4 regions of the Streptomyces sp. NPDC043867 genome follow, and region 1 is predicted to be linked to each of the others. Evidence: riboswitches for the same ligand, from Rfam matches in the RefSeq annotation. Region 1 holds a riboswitch; each other region holds the start of a gene.
The links. Region 1 has a riboswitch for cobalamin ahead of nicT (Nickel transporter NicT). Riboswitches for the same ligand answer to the same signal wherever they lie in the genome.
Positions count from the first base shown of each region.

Region 2: linked by a shared signal. The riboswitch ahead of AC069T_RS22930 (cobalamin biosynthesis protein) and the one ahead of nicT (Nickel transporter NicT) in region 1 are both predicted to bind cobalamin.
Region 3: linked by a shared signal. The riboswitch ahead of AC069T_RS18255 (ribonucleoside-diphosphate reductase subunit alpha) and the one ahead of nicT (Nickel transporter NicT) in region 1 are both predicted to bind cobalamin.
Region 4: linked by a shared signal. The riboswitch ahead of AC069T_RS02215 (CbtB domain-containing protein) and the one ahead of nicT (Nickel transporter NicT) in region 1 are both predicted to bind cobalamin.

Region 1 covers NZ_JBWKDS010000006.1:54,701-59,168, reverse strand. The annotation lists gene AC069T_RS07965 (TetR family transcriptional regulator) at 1-29, opposite strand, end outside; gene nicT (Nickel transporter NicT) at 197-1,288, opposite strand; cobalamin riboswitch at 1,317-1,555, opposite strand; gene AC069T_RS07955 (ArsR/SmtB family transcription factor) at 1,635-1,994, shown strand; gene AC069T_RS07950 (cell division protein SepF) at 2,129-2,518, shown strand; gene AC069T_RS07945 (AAA family ATPase) at 3,245-4,342, shown strand; gene AC069T_RS07940 (nucleotide pyrophosphohydrolase) at 4,339-4,468, shown strand, end outside.
Region 2 covers NZ_JBWKDS010000023.1:80,082-84,549, reverse strand. The annotation lists gene AC069T_RS22940 (inorganic phosphate transporter) at 261-1,514, shown strand; gene AC069T_RS22935 (hypothetical protein) at 1,527-1,748, shown strand; cobalamin riboswitch at 1,888-2,028, shown strand; gene AC069T_RS22930 (cobalamin biosynthesis protein) at 2,136-3,089, shown strand; gene AC069T_RS22925 (cobyric acid synthase) at 3,086-4,468, shown strand, end outside.
Region 3 covers NZ_JBWKDS010000016.1:133,786-138,253, reverse strand. The annotation lists gene AC069T_RS18260 (GNAT family N-acetyltransferase) at 77-589, shown strand; cobalamin riboswitch at 654-812, shown strand; gene AC069T_RS18255 (ribonucleoside-diphosphate reductase subunit alpha) at 941-3,337, shown strand; gene AC069T_RS18250 (ribonucleotide-diphosphate reductase subunit beta) at 3,337-4,350, shown strand; gene AC069T_RS18245 (hypothetical protein) at 4,263-4,468, opposite strand, start outside.
Region 4 covers NZ_JBWKDS010000002.1:56,367-60,834, reverse strand. The annotation lists partial or broken gene AC069T_RS02235 (bifunctional o-acetylhomoserine/o-acetylserine sulfhydrylase) at 1-862, opposite strand, end outside; gene AC069T_RS02230 (DUF6479 family protein) at 1,582-1,956, opposite strand; gene AC069T_RS02225 (four-helix bundle copper-binding protein) at 2,097-2,462, shown strand; gene AC069T_RS02220 (histidine phosphatase family protein) at 2,561-3,283, opposite strand; cobalamin riboswitch at 3,409-3,569, shown strand; gene AC069T_RS02215 (CbtB domain-containing protein) at 3,607-3,828, shown strand; gene AC069T_RS02210 (CbtA family protein) at 3,854-4,468, shown strand, end outside.

The DNA.
Region 1 (4,468 bases):
AACGCCGCCGCGACCAGCGCGTCGCGCATCGGGGGTTTCGGGGCGCCCGCCCCGGCCGACGGGCTCCGGCGGGGAGTCTCACTCATGCGGGGAAACTAGCACCGGAGATCACGTATGACACTAAGTGCCTGCGAGGGAGGGGACTGAGTGTCATTTCGGTGGGTGTCCCCGGAGGGCTTGGCCCTCGTCCCCGGCGTCAGCCTCCGTCGGCCGGGCGCACCGCCCACCGCTGCTCGACCCTGGCCAGCCGCCAGTAGGCGAGCGCGGCGGCCCACACGACCACGAACAGACCGACGATGATGAAGCCCACGTTGTCTAGGTCGAGACCGGCGATCCAGCCCGTGACCGCGTCCCGCAGGTCGAGCCGGTCGTGCAGGACGCCGACCAGTTCGATCGTGCCGATCAGGAACGCCACCGCGATCGACAGACCGGTGATGGTGAGGTTGTAGAACACCTTGCGCACGGGATTCGAGAAGGCCCACTGGTAGGCGAAGTTCATGAACGTGCCGTCGAGGGTGTCGAACAGGCTCATGCCCGCGGCGAACAGCAGCGGCAGGCACAGGATCGCGTACCAGGGCAGCCCCGCCGCGGCGCCGCTGCCCGCCATCACCATCAGCGTCACCTCCGTCGCGGTGTCGAAGCCGAGGCCGAAGAGGAAGCCCAGCGGGAACATCTGCCCCGGGCGGCTGATGGACTTGGTGAAGCGGCCGAGGATCCGGTTCATGAACCCCCGTGAATCCAGGTGTCCTTCGAGTTCCTTCTCGTCGTACGTCCCCGCCCGCATCGCGCGAAAGACCCGCAGGATGCCCAGCAGGGCCACGAGGTTGAGCGCGGCGATGAGGTAGAGGAACACGCCCGAGACGGTCGTACCCATGACGCCGAGCACCTGGTGCGTGCTCGACCCCTCGTTCATGATCCGCCCGGCCAGCTGGGTGCCGCCCGCGATGAGCGCCGCGAGGAGGACCACCACGCTGGAGTGGCCGAGCGCGAACCAGAACCCCACCGACACCGGCCGCTTGCCGTCGGCCATCAGCTTGCGCGTCGTGTTGTCGATGGCCGCTATGTGGTCGGCGTCGAAGGCGTGCCGCATGCCGAGCGTGTACGCGGTGACGCCGAGGCCGATGCCGAACGCCTTGGAACCGACCTCGTAGTGCGCCGGCACGACCAGCAGGAAGAGCACCCCGAACGCGACGACGTGCAGGGCGGCGATCACCGCCAGCAGGCCGGCGGTACGGACGGTGTCCTCGCGTCGCCATCGGAAGGCGGCGGGCCCGGTGGGCAGGGTCATGCGGTCACGCTCCAGCACCTCGTGGATCACTTCGTGAGATGCCGTGGCCGGTCTCCTGGCTCGCGGGTACCTCCCGCACGAGCCGAAGCCGGGTGTGGCGGAGGGTCGACGCGCTCGCCCCTGCCTTCCCGGCCGTCCGGCCAGTGGCGCCGCCCTGGAGCGGCACGGGACGGGAACTCCCCGATCACAGTGGCGAGGGCCGCTCCGGACTGAGCCCCTGAAAGGCTGTCACCGGTCTTCCCGAACACCACGGCCCGCCAACCTTAGGTGCCGCCCGTCAACCGCTGCAAGCCTGCACAGTTGCGCAGGTATCGAAGATCACAGTGCCGCCTGGAAGAATGCCGTCATGCATCTCGTCCCCGCCGACCGTGCCGACCGGCGCACCATCGACGGCCACCGGGTCTGCGACGCCGTCGCCGCCATCGGCGAGCCCGCGGCCGTACGCGCCTGGGCCGACCGCTTCTCGCTGCTCGCCGACCCCGGCAGGCTGGCGCTCCTGCTGGCGCTGCACCGGGCCGGGCCCCTGGCGGTGTCCGACCTGGCGATCGCGACCGGCATGAACGACCCCGCCGTGTCGCAGGCGTTGCGCCTGCTGCGGACGGCCGAGGTCGTCGTCGGCGAGCGGGAGGGACGCGTCGTGCGGTACCGCCTGACGGACGGGCCGGTCGCCGCGCTGCTGGCGCACTGCGGTACGGGTATCGCCTGATTCCGGACGTGCTTCCGCGAGCCGTGCCGCAAGGAGAGCTGTCGCGGACCGTGTCGCTGTTCGGCCGAACGGGTGACCATGGGTAAGAATTGCCTGGTGCAGACAACCATGGCGAGCCAGGGCGGGGATGGCCAGTGAACAGCCACGACGTCACCGATGAACAGTGGGAAGGGCTCGCCCAGGTCGTTCCGTTGCGCGGCCGGGACGCGTGGCCGTCGGCCGTCGGCCACCGGTCGATACCCGAGGCCCCGACCGAGGCGCGGCGCCGCTTCGTGGTCCTGCGGGTCAACGTGTTCGCGGACGCCCGTGAGGTCGCCGAAACACTGATGGGCGGCACCCCCGTGCTGCTCGACCTGACGGGCGCGGAGACCGATGTCGCCAAGCGGGTACTGGACTTCAGCACGGGCGTGGTCTTCGGCCTGGCGAGCGGGATGCACCGGGTCGACCGGAACGTGTTCCTGCTGACGCCGCCCGGTACCGAGGTGCAGGGGCTGATGGAGAGCGCGGGGGTCCCCGGGCTGTGACCGGGGGTGACGTCCCCGGGGTGGCCGGCGTCCCCGGGGACGCCATCAACGGGCGTGATCCCTCGAACGAAGGAAGATCGCCCGGCCGGAACGGTTCGCCTGGCGGCGGAGTCCTACCGTCCGGATATGACCGCGTCACCTCTGCCGCCGCTGCCGGCCCCGTCACCCTTGCCGGCCTTACCGTCCCCGGCGTCCCCCGCGTCCCCGGCGTCCGCGCCGTCCGCGCCGTCCGCTGAGCATCGGACGTCCGCCGGACACGGCACGGATGCCGGACACCGCACGTCCGCCGGACACCACACGGATGTCGAGGCCCGCCCGGATGCCGGGGTGCGCCTTGGCACCGGGGCTCGCCCGGGCGTCGGGGTGCGTCCGGACACCGGGGCCCGCCCGGATGTCGGGGCCCGCCCGGATGTCGGGGCCCGCCCAGGCACCGGCGTATGTCCGGACCGGCCCCTCGGCGCGGAGCCGGACACATGGGAGCGCGCTGCCGAGCCGGAGAGGCGGGAACGGGTTCCCGAACCGCGTGCCGCGGCCCCCGGGATCCTCGCAGCGCCCGTGGCGGCGCCGGGTGTTCCCGAGACGGCGCCGCCCGCGCCGAGAGCCCCGCACACGCGGCCGGACCGGCCGAGCGCGCCGCCCGCGCCGAGCGCCCCGCACACGCGGCCGGGCCGGCCGAGCGCGCCGCCCGCGCCGAGCGCCCCGCACACGCGGCCGGACCGGCCGAGCATCACGCGCCTCCGGCTCTCCGCCTTCGCGGGACACCGCGGCGCCGCCTTCGAGCTCGGGCCGCTGACACTCTTCGCGGGTCCCAGCGGCAGCGGCAAGTCCACGGCGCTGCGGGCGTACGAGGCACTGGCGCGGCTCGGCGGCGGGGCCGAACTGGGCGAGGTGTTCCCGGACCCGGCGGCCTGCGTTCCCGAAGGGGTCCGCCCGGACGCCCAGCGCCGGCGCGGTTTCCGTATCGGCTGTACGGCGGACGGTCCCGAGGGCCCCGTCCGCCTCGACCTCGCCGTACAGGCCGAGCCCGAACTGCGCATCGTCGGCGAACGGCTGACGGCGGGCGGCCTCGTCCTGCTGGAGACGGCGCTGCGGGATCCGAGCCGCTCCGTCGTCCAGGCGGCCTGGCACACGGCGGGCGCGTCGCCGGTCACCCGGGGCCCGCTCCCCGACGACCGCCTCGGTACCGCGCTGCTGCCCCTGCGGGTCGCGGGCAAGACCGACGGCCAGCGCCAAGTGCTCGCCGCCGCCGAGCAGATGGTGATCGCCCTGCGCTCCGTCTTCGCCTGCGACCCGCAACCCCCGTCCATGCGCGCACCCGTGCCGGCCGGCGGCGGGCGCCTGCTGCGCGGCTGTGACAACGTCGCCGATGTCCTCTGGCGGACCAGGACCGAATGCGCACGGCGCCACGGGCTGCTGGTGGCCGCGGTCCGGGCCGGCTGCGCGGGCCCGGTCGCCGAGCTGCTCGCCGAGCCGCTGCCCGACGGCGGGGTCCGCGGGCTGCTCGACCGGGGTGACGGCCGCCGCACGCACCTGGGACTGCTGGGGGACGGCGAGTTGAGGTATCTCGCGCTGGCCCTGGTGCTGCTCACCGGACCCGGGGTGCTGGAGGTGGACACCGCCGGAGAGGTCCCGGCGGCGCTGCAGACGCTGACGGTGCTGGCCGACGGCTTCGACCGTTCGCTTGATCCCCGGCAGGCCGGGGAACTCCTGCGGCTCGCGGCGCGGATGTGCGAGAGGGGACACATCCGGCTGGTGGGGGCCGTGAGCGACGCGTCGGGGGCCGCGGAGGTGGTCGGGGCCACGGTGGTAGACCTGGGGGCGTGACGGAACTGGACGTGTCGTACTTGCAGCGCCGGCTGGCCGGGTTCGCGGCCGCGCGGAACTGGCAGCCCTACCACACCCCCAAGAACCTGGCCGCCGCGCTCAGCGTGGAGGCGTCCGAACTGGTCG
Region 2 (4,468 bases), on a different contig from region 1:
TCCGGCGGCGAGGACGAGCGTCGTCGCCGCCCGAGTGACCAGAATCTCCTCGACGGGCCCCCGCGCGGGCTGCGACACCTCGCGCGGGGCCAGGGGGCCCAGGATTCCGCCTGCCGCGTGACGCCTTGGGTGCCGATTCCACACAAGCGGAGGGGCGCCACGCCGATCGGGTCACCACCTTGCCCGCCCCAGTTCATCTTCCGTTCACCCTGGTTGCCTACGTTCCAATTGCCACTGACGTCCAACAGAAGCCTGGGTAAATGGAACACATCACGCTTCTCCTCGGGATCGTGATCGTCACCGCTCTCGTGTTCGATTTCACGAACGGTTTCCACGACACTGCCAACGCGATGGCGACGACCATCTCGACCGGCGCTCTGAAGCCCAAGACGGCGGTGGCGATGTCCGCCGCGCTGAACCTCGTCGGCGCCTTCCTCTCCGTGGAGGTCGCCAAGACCATCTCCGGCGGCATCATCAACGAGGAGGGCATCCGTACGGAGGTCATCTTCGCGGCCCTCGTCGGCGCCATCCTGTGGAATCTGCTGACCTGGCTCCTGGGTCTGCCCTCCAGCTCCTCTCACGCACTCTTCGGCGGCCTCATCGGCGCCGCGGTCATGTCGGCCGGCTGGTCGTCGGTGAACGGCTCGACCGTCGTCACCAAGGTGCTCATCCCCGCGGTCGCCGCGCCGGTCGTCGCCGGACTGGCCGCGATGCTGGCCACGCGCCTGACGTACCGGATCGGCAACCGCGCCGACGAGAAGGCGACCGCCAAGGGGTACCGCGCAGGCCAGATCGCCTCCGCGGGCCTGGTGTCGCTTGCCCACGGCACGAACGACGCGCAGAAGACCATGGGCATCATCACCCTCGCCCTGGTCACCGGCGGTGTCCTCGCGCCGGGCTCCAACCCTCCCACCTGGGTCATCGTCGCGGCCGGCATGGCCATCGCGCTCGGTACCTACCTGGGCGGCTGGCGCATCATCCGCACCATGGGCAAGGGCCTCACCGACCTCGCGCCGCCGCAGGGCTTCGCCGCCCAGACCAGCGCCGCCACGGTCATCCTCGCCTCCTCGCACCTGGGCTTCTCGCTCTCCACCACGCAGTCCTGCTCCGGCGCCGTCATGGGCTCGGGCCTCGGCCGCAAGGGCGGGGTCGTCCGCTGGTCGACCGCGAGCCGCATGTTCATCGCGTGGGGCCTGACCCTGCCGGCCGCCGGCCTCGTCGGCGCCGGTGCCGAGTTCCTCACCCAGCAGGGCACCTGGGGCATCGTCACCACGGGCGTGCTGCTCGTGGCCGGCGCCGGTGTCATCTGGACGCTCTCGCGCCGCCAGCCGGTCACCATGGCCAACGTCAACGACGGCCAGGCCGAGCCCGCGGGCGTCGTGACCGCCGCGATCGCCGCGGTCACCCCGCCGCCGGCCGGCCCGGTCGCCACGGCCGACCTCGGTCTGACGGCCACCATCCCGGCCCCGGACGCCGGCACCACCACCGAGCCCACCCGCCCGGCCACGGTCTAAGGAACGAACAGCATGAACATCGACTGGGCAGCCCTCGGCTCCGTCTTCGGAGCCAGCCTCGTGGTCACCGTGGCCCTCGTCGGCCTCTTCACCCTCGGCATCGTCGGCCTCTCCAAGCGCGAGTCCGGGGCCACCCGGGGCGGTTCCGCCGCCCTCGCGGTGACCGGCGCGTACGCCTGCTTCGCCGCGTGCGCGGCGGCCGTGGCGTACGGCATCTACCTGATCGTCGCCTGACGACCGGGCTGAAACCCGACAAAAACCGAACAACGCGGCATCACTTCACGTGGGGTGCGGGACGGAACACCGTCCCGCACCCCACCTGCGTGTGGGGCTTCGCACACTCTCCCTTCGCAGGTCAACAGCAAGTTGACGGCTGTTCTGACCCCGTGGTGGACTGCCGGAGCCAACTACGGCGGCAGGAGAGGAAGCCGGTGCGAATCCGGCGCGGTCCCGCCACTGTCACCGGGGAAGAACGCCCCCGGGAGCCAGGAACTCTCACCGCCGGTCTCTTCGAACCAGGGCGCGGACACCCTGAGTGAGGACATATCGCCATGCGCGGCTGCCCGTTGCGGGTCCTGACGAGTACGAGGGTGCTGCCGCACCCCACGGCGGGCTGAGCCCGTGCGTGCCGATCGCGTCTTCGCGTACGGCGCCACCGCCGGCCTCCTCGGCGACCTGCTCCTCGGCGATCCCCGCCGCGGGCACCCGGTCGCCGCGTTCGGGCGGGCCGCGGGCGCCGTGGAACGGGTGCTGTGGCGCGACCACCGCGGATGGGGCGCGCTGCACACCGCGGTCTGCGCCGGTGGCGCCGCCGCTCTCGCGGCCCTCGCGAGCCGCCGTGTGCGCACCTCCCCCGCCGCCTCCGTCGCGCTGACCGCTGCCGCCACCTGGGCCGTCGTCGGGGGCACCTCCCTCGGCCGGGAGGCCGGGACCATCGGCGGTGCACTGGCCGCCGGCGACGTCGACGCCGCCCGCGAGCGGCTGCCCCACCTGTGCGGGCGGGATCCGCAGGCGCTGGACGCCGACGGGATCGCCCGGGCCGTGGTCGAGTCCGTCGCCGAGAACACCTCCGACGCCGTCGTGGGCGCCCTGGTCTGGGGCGCCGTCGGCGGCGTGCCCGGGCTCGTCGCCTTCCGGGCCGTGAACACGCTCGACGCGATGGTCGGGCACAGGTCCAGCAGGTACCGCCGCTACGGGTGGGCCTCCGCGCGGCTCGACGACGTCGCCGGCTGGCCGGGGGCCCGGCTGACCGCCGTACTCGCGGCCGTCGCGGGCGGTGATCCGCGCGGTGCCGTGCGCGCCTGGCGTGCCGACGCCGCCAGACACCCGAGCCCCAACGCCGGTCCCGTGGAGGCCTCCTTCGCGGGGGCGCTGGGCGTACGGCTGGGCGGGACCCTCTCGTACGGGGGGCGGGTCGAGCACCGGCCCGTGCTGAACGGCGCCGGGCGGGCCGTGGCCGTCGGCGACATCGAGCGGGCCGTACGGCTGTCCCGGCGGGTGAGCGGGCTCGCGCTGGGCGTGTGCGTCGCCGGGCGGCTGCTCACGCAGGGACTCACGAAGGGGCGTACCCGATGAGCGGCGGACTGCTGATCGCCGGCACCACCTCCGACGCCGGCAAGAGCGTGGTGACCGCCGGGATCTGCCGGTGGCTGGTGCGCCAGGGCGTGAAGGTGGCGCCCTTCAAGGCGCAGAACATGTCCCTCAACTCGTTCGTCACGCGCGAGGGGGCGGAGATCGGGCGGGCGCAGGCCATGCAGGCGCAGGCCGCCCGCGTGGAGCCGACCGCGCTGATGAACCCGGTGCTGCTCAAGCCTGGGAGCGACCGCAGCAGCCAGGTCGTGCTCATGGGGAAGCCGGTGGGCGAGATGAGTGCGCGCGGCTACCACGGGGGCCGCCAGGAGGCACTGCTCGGGACCGTGCTGGACTGCCTGGCTCGGTTGCGGGGCACGTATGACGCGGTGATCTGTGAAGGGGCAGGCAGTCCTGCCGAGATCAACCTGCGCCGTACCGACATCGTGAACATGGGCATCGCCCGCAACGCGCGGCTGCCCGTCCTCGTGGTCGGGGACATCGACCGCGGGGGCGTCTTCGCCTCGTTCTTCGGCACGGTCGCGCTGCTGAGCCGCGAGGACCAGGCGCTCGTCGCCGGGTTCCTGGTCAACAAGTTCCGCGGCGACGTGTCCCTGCTGGAGCCGGGGCTCGACATGCTGCGCGGTCTCACCGGCCGCCCCTCGTACGGCGTCCTGCCCTTCCGGCACGGCCTCGGCATCGACGAGGAGGACGGCCTGGGGGTCCCCCCGCGCGAGCGAAGCCGAGCGTGGGGGAGGGTCTCGCTGCGCGGGACCGTCCGGGAGTCCGTCGTGGCGCCGCCCGTCGGCGAGGACGTGCTGCGGGTCGCGGTCTGCGCGGTCCCGCTGATGTCCAACTTCACGGACGTCGACGCCCTCGCCGCGGAACCGGGCGTCGTGGTGCGGTTCGTGGACCGGGCGGAGGAACTGGCCGACGCCGACCTCGTCGTCGTACCGGGCACCCGGGGGACGGTGCGGGCCCTTCAGTGGCTGCGGGAGCGCGGCCTCGCGGACGCGATCGCCCGGCGGGCCGCCGAGGGGCGTCCGGTGCTCGGGATCTGCGGCGGCTTCCAGGCCCTCGGCGAGCACATCGAGGACGACGTCGAGTCGCGGGCGGGGCACGTCGACGGGCTCGGACTGCTGCCCGTGCGCGTGCGGTTCGCGCGGGAGAAGACCCTCACGCGGCCCGTGGGCGAGGCGCTCGGCGAGCACGTCGAGGGCTACGAGATCCACCACGGGGTCGCCGAGGTCACCGGCGGCGAACCCTTCCTGGACGGCTGCCGGGTCGGCGCCGTCTGGGGCACGCACTGGCACGGCTCGCTGGAGTCGGACGGGTTCCGGCGCGCCTTCCTGCGGGAGGTGGCGGCCGCCGCGGGCCGCCGCTTC
Region 3 (4,468 bases), on a different contig from region 1:
GTCCCGCGCGTCGGACGACGGGCCGCCGGGGAGAACCGGCGGCCCGTCGTCGTCCGTTTCCGGCAGACTCGGCCGCATGGACATCCTCATCAGACGGGCCAGGCCCGAGGAGTACGAGACGCTCGGGGAGATCACCGCGCAGGCGTATCTCGGGGACGGCCTGCTCGACTTCGGGGAGAGCGACGGCTACCTGGTGCACCTGCGGGACGTCGCGCGGCGCGCCGCCGCGGCCGAGGTCCTCGTCGCCGTCGACCGGCAGGGCACGGTGCTCGGCGGCGTGACCCATGTGCCGTCGGCGGGCAGCGCCCTGGCCGAGCTCGCGGGCCCCGGCGAGGCCGAGATCCGCATGCTCGCGGTCGCCCGTGAGGCGCGTGGAAGAGGCGCCGGCGAGGCCCTGGTGCGGGCGTGCATCGACCGCGCACGGACCACGGAGGGGTGTTTCCGCGTCGTGCTCTCCACCCAGCGCACCATGCGCGCCGCCCATCGCGTCTACGAGCGGCTCGGTTTCACCCGGGCCCCCGCACGCGACTGGAACCCGGTCCCGGACCTCGACGACATCCTGCTGCTGACGTACGAGCTGACGCTCTGACAGCGGCGGTGCCGACGGCGGCCTCCCCGCCGACTGCCACCCTCCGGAGCCGACACGACACAACATGTGGGGGCGCCTCGGCGGCCCGGCACAAGATGTATGCTCATGCTCGCTGTCGCCGCAGGGGAATCCGGTGCGAATCCGGAACTGTCCCGCAACGGTGTACTTGTGCGCGTTCGCGCACACGGTCAGTCCGAGGACCTGCCGGCAGTGCGCCCGGTCCGTCCGGTCCGGGTGCCCAGACGTCCGGGCCTCGTGGAATGGGCCGGTGGACGCACGCGTACCCGTGCGGGACGACGTGTGCCCCGCTGCCCTCCCGAAGGCCCCGTGCCGAGCGAGGGAGAGCCCCACGTGACCATCGCGCCAGCCGATCCGGCGACACCGCCCGCGACATCGGCCCAGCCGGACGGTCCCGGTGCCGCGCTGCTGCGGACCCTGACCGACCTCACCGCCGACCTCCCCGACGCCGACCCCGGCCGGGTCGCCGCCGCCGCACTGCGCGGCCGGTCCGCGCGGGCGGACGAGGCGGAGCTGCGCGAACTGGCCACCGAGGCCGCGGCGGGACTCATCTCCGAGGACCCGGTCTACTCACGCCTGGCCGCGCGGCTGCTGACGTTCAGCATCGCCGCCGAGGCCGCGTCGCAGGGCGTCACGTCCTTCTCCGGTTCGGTCGCCGTCGGGCACCGGGAGGGACTGATCGCGGACCGCACCGCCGAGTTCGTCCGCCTGCACGCGGCACGCCTCGACACGCTCGTCGACGTCGCGGGCGACGACCGCTTCGGCTACTTCGGCCTGCGCACCCTGCACAGCCGCTACCTGCTCCGGCACCCGATCACCCGGCGCGTGATCGAGACCCCGCAGTTCTTCATGCTGCGCGTCGCCTCCGGTCTCGCCGAGGACGACACCTCCCGCGCCGTCGACGAAGTGGCCGCGCTCTACGGTCTGATGAGCCGGCTCGACTACCTGCCCTCCTCCCCCACGCTGTTCAACTCCGGCACCCGGCACCCGCAGATGTCGTCCTGCTACCTCCTCGACTCCCCGCTGGACGAGCTGGACTCCCTCTACGACCGCTACCACCAGGTGGCCCGCCTCTCGAAGCACGCCGGCGGCATCGGCCTGTCCTACTCCCGCATCCGCTCCCGCGGTTCGCTGATCCGCGGCACCAACGGGCACTCCAACGGCATCGTGCCGTTCCTCAAGACGCTGGACGCCTCGGTCGCCGCGGTGAACCAGGGCGGCCGGCGCAAGGGCGCGGCCGCGGTCTACCTGGAGACCTGGCACTCCGACATCGAGGAGTTCCTGGAGCTGCGCGACAACACCGGTGAGGACGCCCGCCGTACGCACAATCTCAACCTCGCGCACTGGATCCCCGACGAGTTCATGCGCCGGGTCGACGCGAACGGCGTCTGGTCGCTGTTCTCGCCGTCCGACGTGCCCGAGCTGGTCGACCTGTGGGGCGAGGAGTTCGACGCCGCGTACCGCAGGGCCGAGGAGGCGGGGCTGGCCAGGAAGACGATCCCCGCCCGCGACCTGTACGGCCGGATGATGCGCACCCTGGCGCAGACCGGCAACGGCTGGATGACGTTCAAGGACGCCGCCAACCGCACCGCCAACCAGACGGCGGAGCCGGGCCACACCGTCCACTCCTCGAACCTGTGCACCGAGATCCTGGAGGTCACGAACGACGGGGAGACCGCGGTCTGCAACCTCGGCTCGGTCAACCTCGGCGCCTTCGTCGTCGACGGGGACATCGACTGGGAGCGGCTGGACGAGACCGTCCGCACGGCGGTGACCTTCCTCGACCGGGTCGTCGACATCAACTTCTACCCGACCGAGCAGGCAGGCCGCTCCAACGCCCGGTGGCGCCCGGTGGGCCTCGGCGCGATGGGCCTTCAGGACGTCTTCTTCAAACTGCGGCTGCCCTTCGACTCCGCCGCGGCCAAGCAGCTCTCCACCCGGATCGCCGAACGCGTCATGCTGGCCGCCTACGAGGCGTCCGCGGACCTCGCCGAGCGCAACGGCCCGCTCCCCGCCTGGGAGAAGACCCGCACCGCCCGCGGTGTCCTGCACCCCGACCACTACGCCGTGGAGCCGGTCTGGCCGGAGCGCTGGGCGGCCCTGCGGGAGCGGATCGCGGCCGTCGGCTTGCGCAACTCGCTGCTGCTCGCCATCGCGCCGACCGCGACGATCGCTTCCATCGCGGGTGTCTACGAGTGCATCGAGCCGCAGGTCTCCAACCTGTTCAAGCGCGAGACGCTGTCCGGCGAGTTCCTCCAGGTCAACTCCTACCTGGTGGAGGAGCTGAAGCGGCTCGGCGTGTGGGACGCGCAGACCCGGGAGGCGCTGCGCGAGGCGAACGGCTCCGTGCGGGGCTTCACCCGGGTGCCGCAGGAGGTGCGCGACCTGTACCGCACGGCCTGGGAGATCCCGCAGCGCGCGCTGATCGACATGGCCGCCGCCCGGACCCCGTACCTGGACCAGGCCCAGTCGCTGAACCTGTTCCTGGAGACGCCGACCATCGGCAAGCTCTCCTCGATGTACGCGTACGCCTGGAAGTCGGGCCTGAAGACGACGTACTACCTGCGCTCACGTCCGGCGACCCGCATCGCCCGCGCCGCCCGGGCGCAGACCCCCGTCCCCGTGCAGGCGGTCCCCGACGAGGACGCCGTCGCCGTACAGGCGGTACCCGACGAGGACGCCGTCGCCTGCTCCCTTGAGAACCCCGAGTCCTGCGAGGCCTGCCAGTGATGTCCAGCGAGACCAAGAACCTGCTCGACCCGGGCTTCGAGCTGACGCTCCGCCCGATGCGCTACCCGGACTTCTACGAGCGCTACCGGGACGCGATCAAGAACACCTGGACCGTCGAGGAGGTCGACCTCCACTCGGACGTCGCCGACCTGGCGAAGCTGTCCCAGGGCGAGCAGCACATGATCGGCCGCCTCGTCGCGTTCTTCGCGACGGGTGACTCGATCGTCGCGAACAACCTGGTGCTGACGCTGTACAAGCACATCAACTCCCCGGAGGCGCGGCTGTATCTCTCGCGCCAGCTGTTCGAGGAGGCCGTGCACGTGCAGTTCTACCTGACGCTGCTCGACACGTATCTGCCGGACCCGGAGGACCGCGCGGCGGCCTTCGACGCCGTCGAGAGCATCCCGTCCATCCGCGAGAAGGCCGGGTTCTGCTTCAAGTGGATGGACTCGGTCGAGAAGCTGGACCGGCTGGAGTCGAAGGCCGACCGGCGGCGCTTCCTGCTGAACCTGATCTGCTTCGCCGCGTGCATCGAGGGGCTCTTCTTCTACGGCGCCTTCGCGTACGTCTACTGGTTCCGCAGCCGGGGTCTCCTGCACGGTCTTGCGACCGGCACCAACTGGGTGTTCCGCGACGAGACGATGCACATGTCCTTCGCCTTCGAGGTGGTCGACACGGTCCGCAAGGAGGAGCCGGAGCTCTTCGACGACCGGCTCGAGGAGCAGGTCACCGACATGCTGCGGGAGGCCGTCGAGGCCGAGCTGCAGTTCGCGCGCGACCTGTGCGGTGACGGCCTCCCGGGGATGAACACGGACTCGATGCGGCAGTACCTGGAGTGCGTCGCCGACCAGCGCCTGGCGCGTCTCGGCTTCGCCCCGGTGTACGGCTCGGAGAACCCGTTCTCCTTCATGGAGCTCCAGGGTGTTCAGGAGCTGACCAACTTCTTCGAGCGCCGTCCCTCGGCGTACCAGGTGGCGGTGGAGGGCTCGGTCGGCTTCGACGAGGACTTCTGAGTCCCGGCGGCGGCGTTTTCGGCGGCCCTCAGTTCCCGGTCGACGCGCCACTCCCGGCGCAGCCCGATCAGTGAGGGCAGGGCCACGACGAGGAAGATCCCGAGGACGGTCAGCAGGG
Region 4 (4,468 bases), on a different contig from region 1:
ACCCGCAGCTTGATCGCGAAGGCGCCCGGACCGAGCGCGGGCCAGTACCGCAGCCCGTGGTAGCTGGGGTCCGGCTCGGTGAAGTCGGGGAAGCGCTCGGCGTGCGCACCGAAGTCGAAGGTGCCGCCGTCCACGACGACACCGGCGATCGTGGTGCCGTGCCCGCCGAGGAACTTGGTGGCCGAGTGCACGACGATGTCGGCTCCGTGCTCGATCGGCCGCAGCAGGTACGGGGTCGGCACCGTGTTGTCCACGATCAGCGGGACACCGGCCTCGTGGGCGACGTCCGCGACCGCCCGGACGTCGAGGACGTTGCCGCGCGGATTGCCGAGCGTCTCGGCGAACAGCGCCTTGGTGGTCGGCCGGATCGCCGCCCGCCAGGCCTCGGCGTCGTCCGGGTCGTCGACGAAGGACACCTCGACGCCGAACTTCGGCAGGGTGTGGCGGAACAGGTTGTAGGTGCCGCCGTAGAGGGACGTACTGGAGACGATGTGGTCACCGGCGCCCGCCAGCGTCAGGATCGCCAGGTCTCGGCGGCCTGCCCGGAGGCGAGGGCCACGGCGGCGACCCCGCCCTCCAGCGCGGCGATGCGCTGCTCGAAGACGTCCTGCGTGGGGTTGTGGATGCGCGTGTAGATGTTGCCGGGCTCGGCGAGCGAGAACAGGTCCGCGGCGTGCCGGGTGTCGCGGAAGACGAACGAGCTGGTCTGGTAGATCGGCACCGCCCGCGCCCCGGTCGTCGGGTCCGGCACGGCACCGGCGTGGACCTGCTTCGTCTCGAAGGACCAGGCCGGGGTGTCGGGTCCCGCCGGTTCCTCCTCGGGCGTGTGACCTGCGGTGACGGAGTCGATCGGCTGGCTCATGGTTCTCCCTTGTGCGGCGTGCGGAGACACGCGCGGTGTACGAGTGCAGACGTGCGTGGAGGCACCGCGGGGCTGCGTGCCGCACCTTCGGCCGGGCGGCGGGCAGCACGGATGCGGTGGGGGAGGAGGGGCGATCAGGCGGCGGAGGCACCCGGGGGAGACAGGCCGTGGTGGTGACACGCATGAGGTCGACGTGGCGCCGGCTCACGAGCACGGTCGCCCGTCCGGACCGCCACCGTCCGTCGGGCGGGGCGGGCACGGCACGTGAGATGAGGGGCGGGCGGCACGTCCCGGAGCGCACGGGGACGTCGTCCGCGTACGCGACCCAGGTGACGACGATCTCGTCCGCCGACGGCTGGGACGCACGGACCCGCCGGTGCTCGACAGGGGCGTGACGGGGGGCCGGTTCGGCGGACATCAGCTCGCGCGGCCGGACCGCGGCGGCGGCGTTCCAGCTCTCGGACTCCCACGGGAGGGTGGCGGACGACGGCAGGCTCATGGTGCTTCCCAGCGGGAGGAGGGCGCGGGGTGCGGGCCCCGTGGACCTGCATGGTCACCCCGGCCGGGTGCGCCCGTCCTCTCCCTCGGCCCGTTGTTCGCAGAACGGAAACAGCGCGTTCGTGAAGGCGTGACGGTGACCGGCCGCGCGTCGGCCGGTCACCGGGCGACGGCTCTCCCCGCGGCCCGCGGGGGACCGGGGAGGGAAGAGCGGGCCGCGGTCAGTGGGAGCCGGAGCCGCCACTGCCGAAGGAGCCGCTGGAGCCCGCGCTCCACCGGCGTCGTGTGGTGTCCCCGCTCGGCTTCGAGGCGATGTTGCCGTGGGCCGCCAGTTGGTACGGGGTCAGACGCTGACTGCTCCGGGGCACCTCGTCGGGCTCGCGGTTCTCGTAGACCTCGAACACCGGACCGTTCGCGGGCGGCTTCGGCTGTTCGTCGGCCCGCGGGCGCGGCGGCTCCTCGCGGCGGACCCGGCTGCCCATCCACATGGCACCGCCCAGCAGCGCCACGACGGCCAGACCGATCACCAGCGGCGCGAAGCCGGCCACCAGACCGCGGTTCGCGCTCGCCGCCATGTCGTTCACCAGTAGGTTCATGGTGCATCCGTCCCTTGTGGGGTTTTTGTCCCGCGAGTACCCCTCGCCCCCCGCGTGAATCGGGCGGGTCACGCCGGCCGGAGTCCGCGAGAGCAGCGTTTGACAAGGGCGACCGCGGCTACTCGGGGCGGGTGACCTCGATGACATCTGAGCAGGAGCTCTTCCGGTTCCTGGAGGACCGCTTCGCGTGCGCGCAGTCGTGTGCGGAGTGTGCGCGGGCGTGTGCTCTGCGTGCGAGCCTCGTGGACCCGGACGGGCCGAAGGAGCAGGAACTGGTACGCCGCAGGGGCGTCATGTGCGCGGAGGTGTGCGACGCGACGTGCCGCATGCTGTACGAGCAGTCGGGCCTGGACGAGGCGGGCATACGCGTCCAGCTGGAGTGGTGCCGGGACGTCTGCCTGGAGTGCGCCGACGTCTTCGACGACCACCCCGGTGCGCAGGGCAGTGCGAAGGCCTGCCGTGAGTGCGCCCAGGCCTGCATGGACTTCATGGCCACCCTCCGCTGAGGGGGCGGGCCGGCACGCCGCCGGCACCCGCGGGCACGCTGGGCGGCCCGGGCGCCGACGGTACCGGCGGCCTGCCGGGCACCACATCGTTGCGGGTCTCAGTCCGCGTCACGTGGGCGCGGGTGCCGGTCCGCGCCGCACCGGTGCTGGTCTCGGTCCGCGTCACGCCGGTGTGTTTCCCGGTCGGCGATGCCCGGTTCCGGGTCTTTGTGGGGCTGGGGCTGCTGGAGCAGGCCCGGGGCAAAGCCGTCCCGGCCCGGCAGCGGGCGTCCGGCGCGCACGTTCCAGCGGTTCGAGCGCCCGCTGAGCTCCGTGACGGTCAGCGGCGGTACGTCGATCCGCCAGAACGCGGACTCTGGCGCCCCGAGAGCCCGTACCAGCGCGGCCCGTACGACCTCCGGCTCCACCACGGCGACGACACGCCCCGCGTGCTCCGCGGCCCTGTCCAGCCAACGGGCGACCCGGTCGCAGAAGTCCCGCACCGACTCCCCGCCGTGCGGAGCGGACCCCGGGTCCGCCAGCCATCGCGCCACCGCGTCCGGTTCCTCCGCGCCCACCTCGTCCAGCGTCGCGCCGCGCCAGCGGCCCACGTCGAGTCCGGCGAGCTGCGCCACCTCGACCGCGTCAAGACCGAGCGCGCCGGCGGTGTCCCGGCAACGCACGCTGGGGGAGACCCACCGCTCGCCCGCGGCCGTGAACGTGCCCGCGGCAGCCCGGGCGAGCCGCAGTCCGCGGGCGTCCGCGGGACAGCCGTCGTCGAAGCGGGCCTCGCGGAGCGCCGCGCTCGACGCTGCTGAGATCAAGGTCACTCGGGTCGTCATGGATCCGCTCTCGTGATCGAAATGCCGCCGCGCCCGCGGCCGAACGCCGTGCGCAGAGCGGGAGTTGGCCGTGGTCCTGAGCCGCGGGGCGCACGCTGTGCCTCCCGTGCGCCCTTGGCCCGGCCTCCGCTTCGCGGTACGGTCTCGACGATATTGACGACGGTACGGCGGAAGCCCGGTGAGAATCCGGCACGGTCGCGCCACTGTAATCCCCGCAAGAGCCGCGCCCGCCAGGGGTGGTGAAGGCAGGGCAAGTCAGACCCGCAGCCGTCGTCCTGTGCACCACCACGATGGGACGCGAGTTCCCCAGGAGGTCCTGCCACATGGCGCAGTCCGTCGCTCAGCCGACCGCCACCCCCACCGCCGTTCCCGCCAAGCTGCCGATCGGCGCGATCGCTCCCTGGGCGGTCTTCTTCGGCATCCTGATGCTGGTCCTGCTCTACTTCGTCGGCGCCGAACAGGGCGCCACCGCGCTCGTCTCCGGCGAGAACGTGCACGAGTGGGTGCACGACGCCCGCCATCTGCTCGGCTTCCCCTGCCACTGACGGCGACGAGGAAGCGTACGAGTCGATGAACTCAGCAACAGTCGGAAAACTCCTGGTGCGCGGCATGCTGGCGGGTCTCGCCGCCGGCCTGCTCGCCCTCACCGTCGCGTACTTCCTCGGTGAGTCCCGCGTGGACGCCGCGATCGCCTACGAGGAATCCCACGCGCACCACCACGAACACGGCGTGGAGACGGTGACCCGCACCATGCAGTCCACCGGGGGTCTGGCCACCGGCGTCCTCGTCTACGGCATCGCCTTCGGTGGCATCGCCGCCCTCGCGTACTGCTTCGCCCTCGGACGGATCGGCCGCTTCGGGCCCCGGGCGAGTGCGCTGCTGCTGTCGACGGCGGGCCTGGTCGCGGTCTACGTCGTGCCGTTCCTCAAGTACCCGGCCAACCCGCCGTCCGTCGGTGACGCCGACACCATCGGCAAGCGGACGACGCTGTACTTCCTCATGGTCGTGCTCAGCGTGCTGCTCGCCGTCGCGACCGTGATCCTGGGCAAGCGCCTCGCACCACGGCTGGGCAACTGGAACGCCACGCTGGCCGCCGGGGCGTTCTTCGTCGTCGCCGTCGGCCTGGCGTACGCGTTCCTCCCCGCGGTCGACGAGGTGCCGAGGGACTTCTCGGGCACCCTGCTG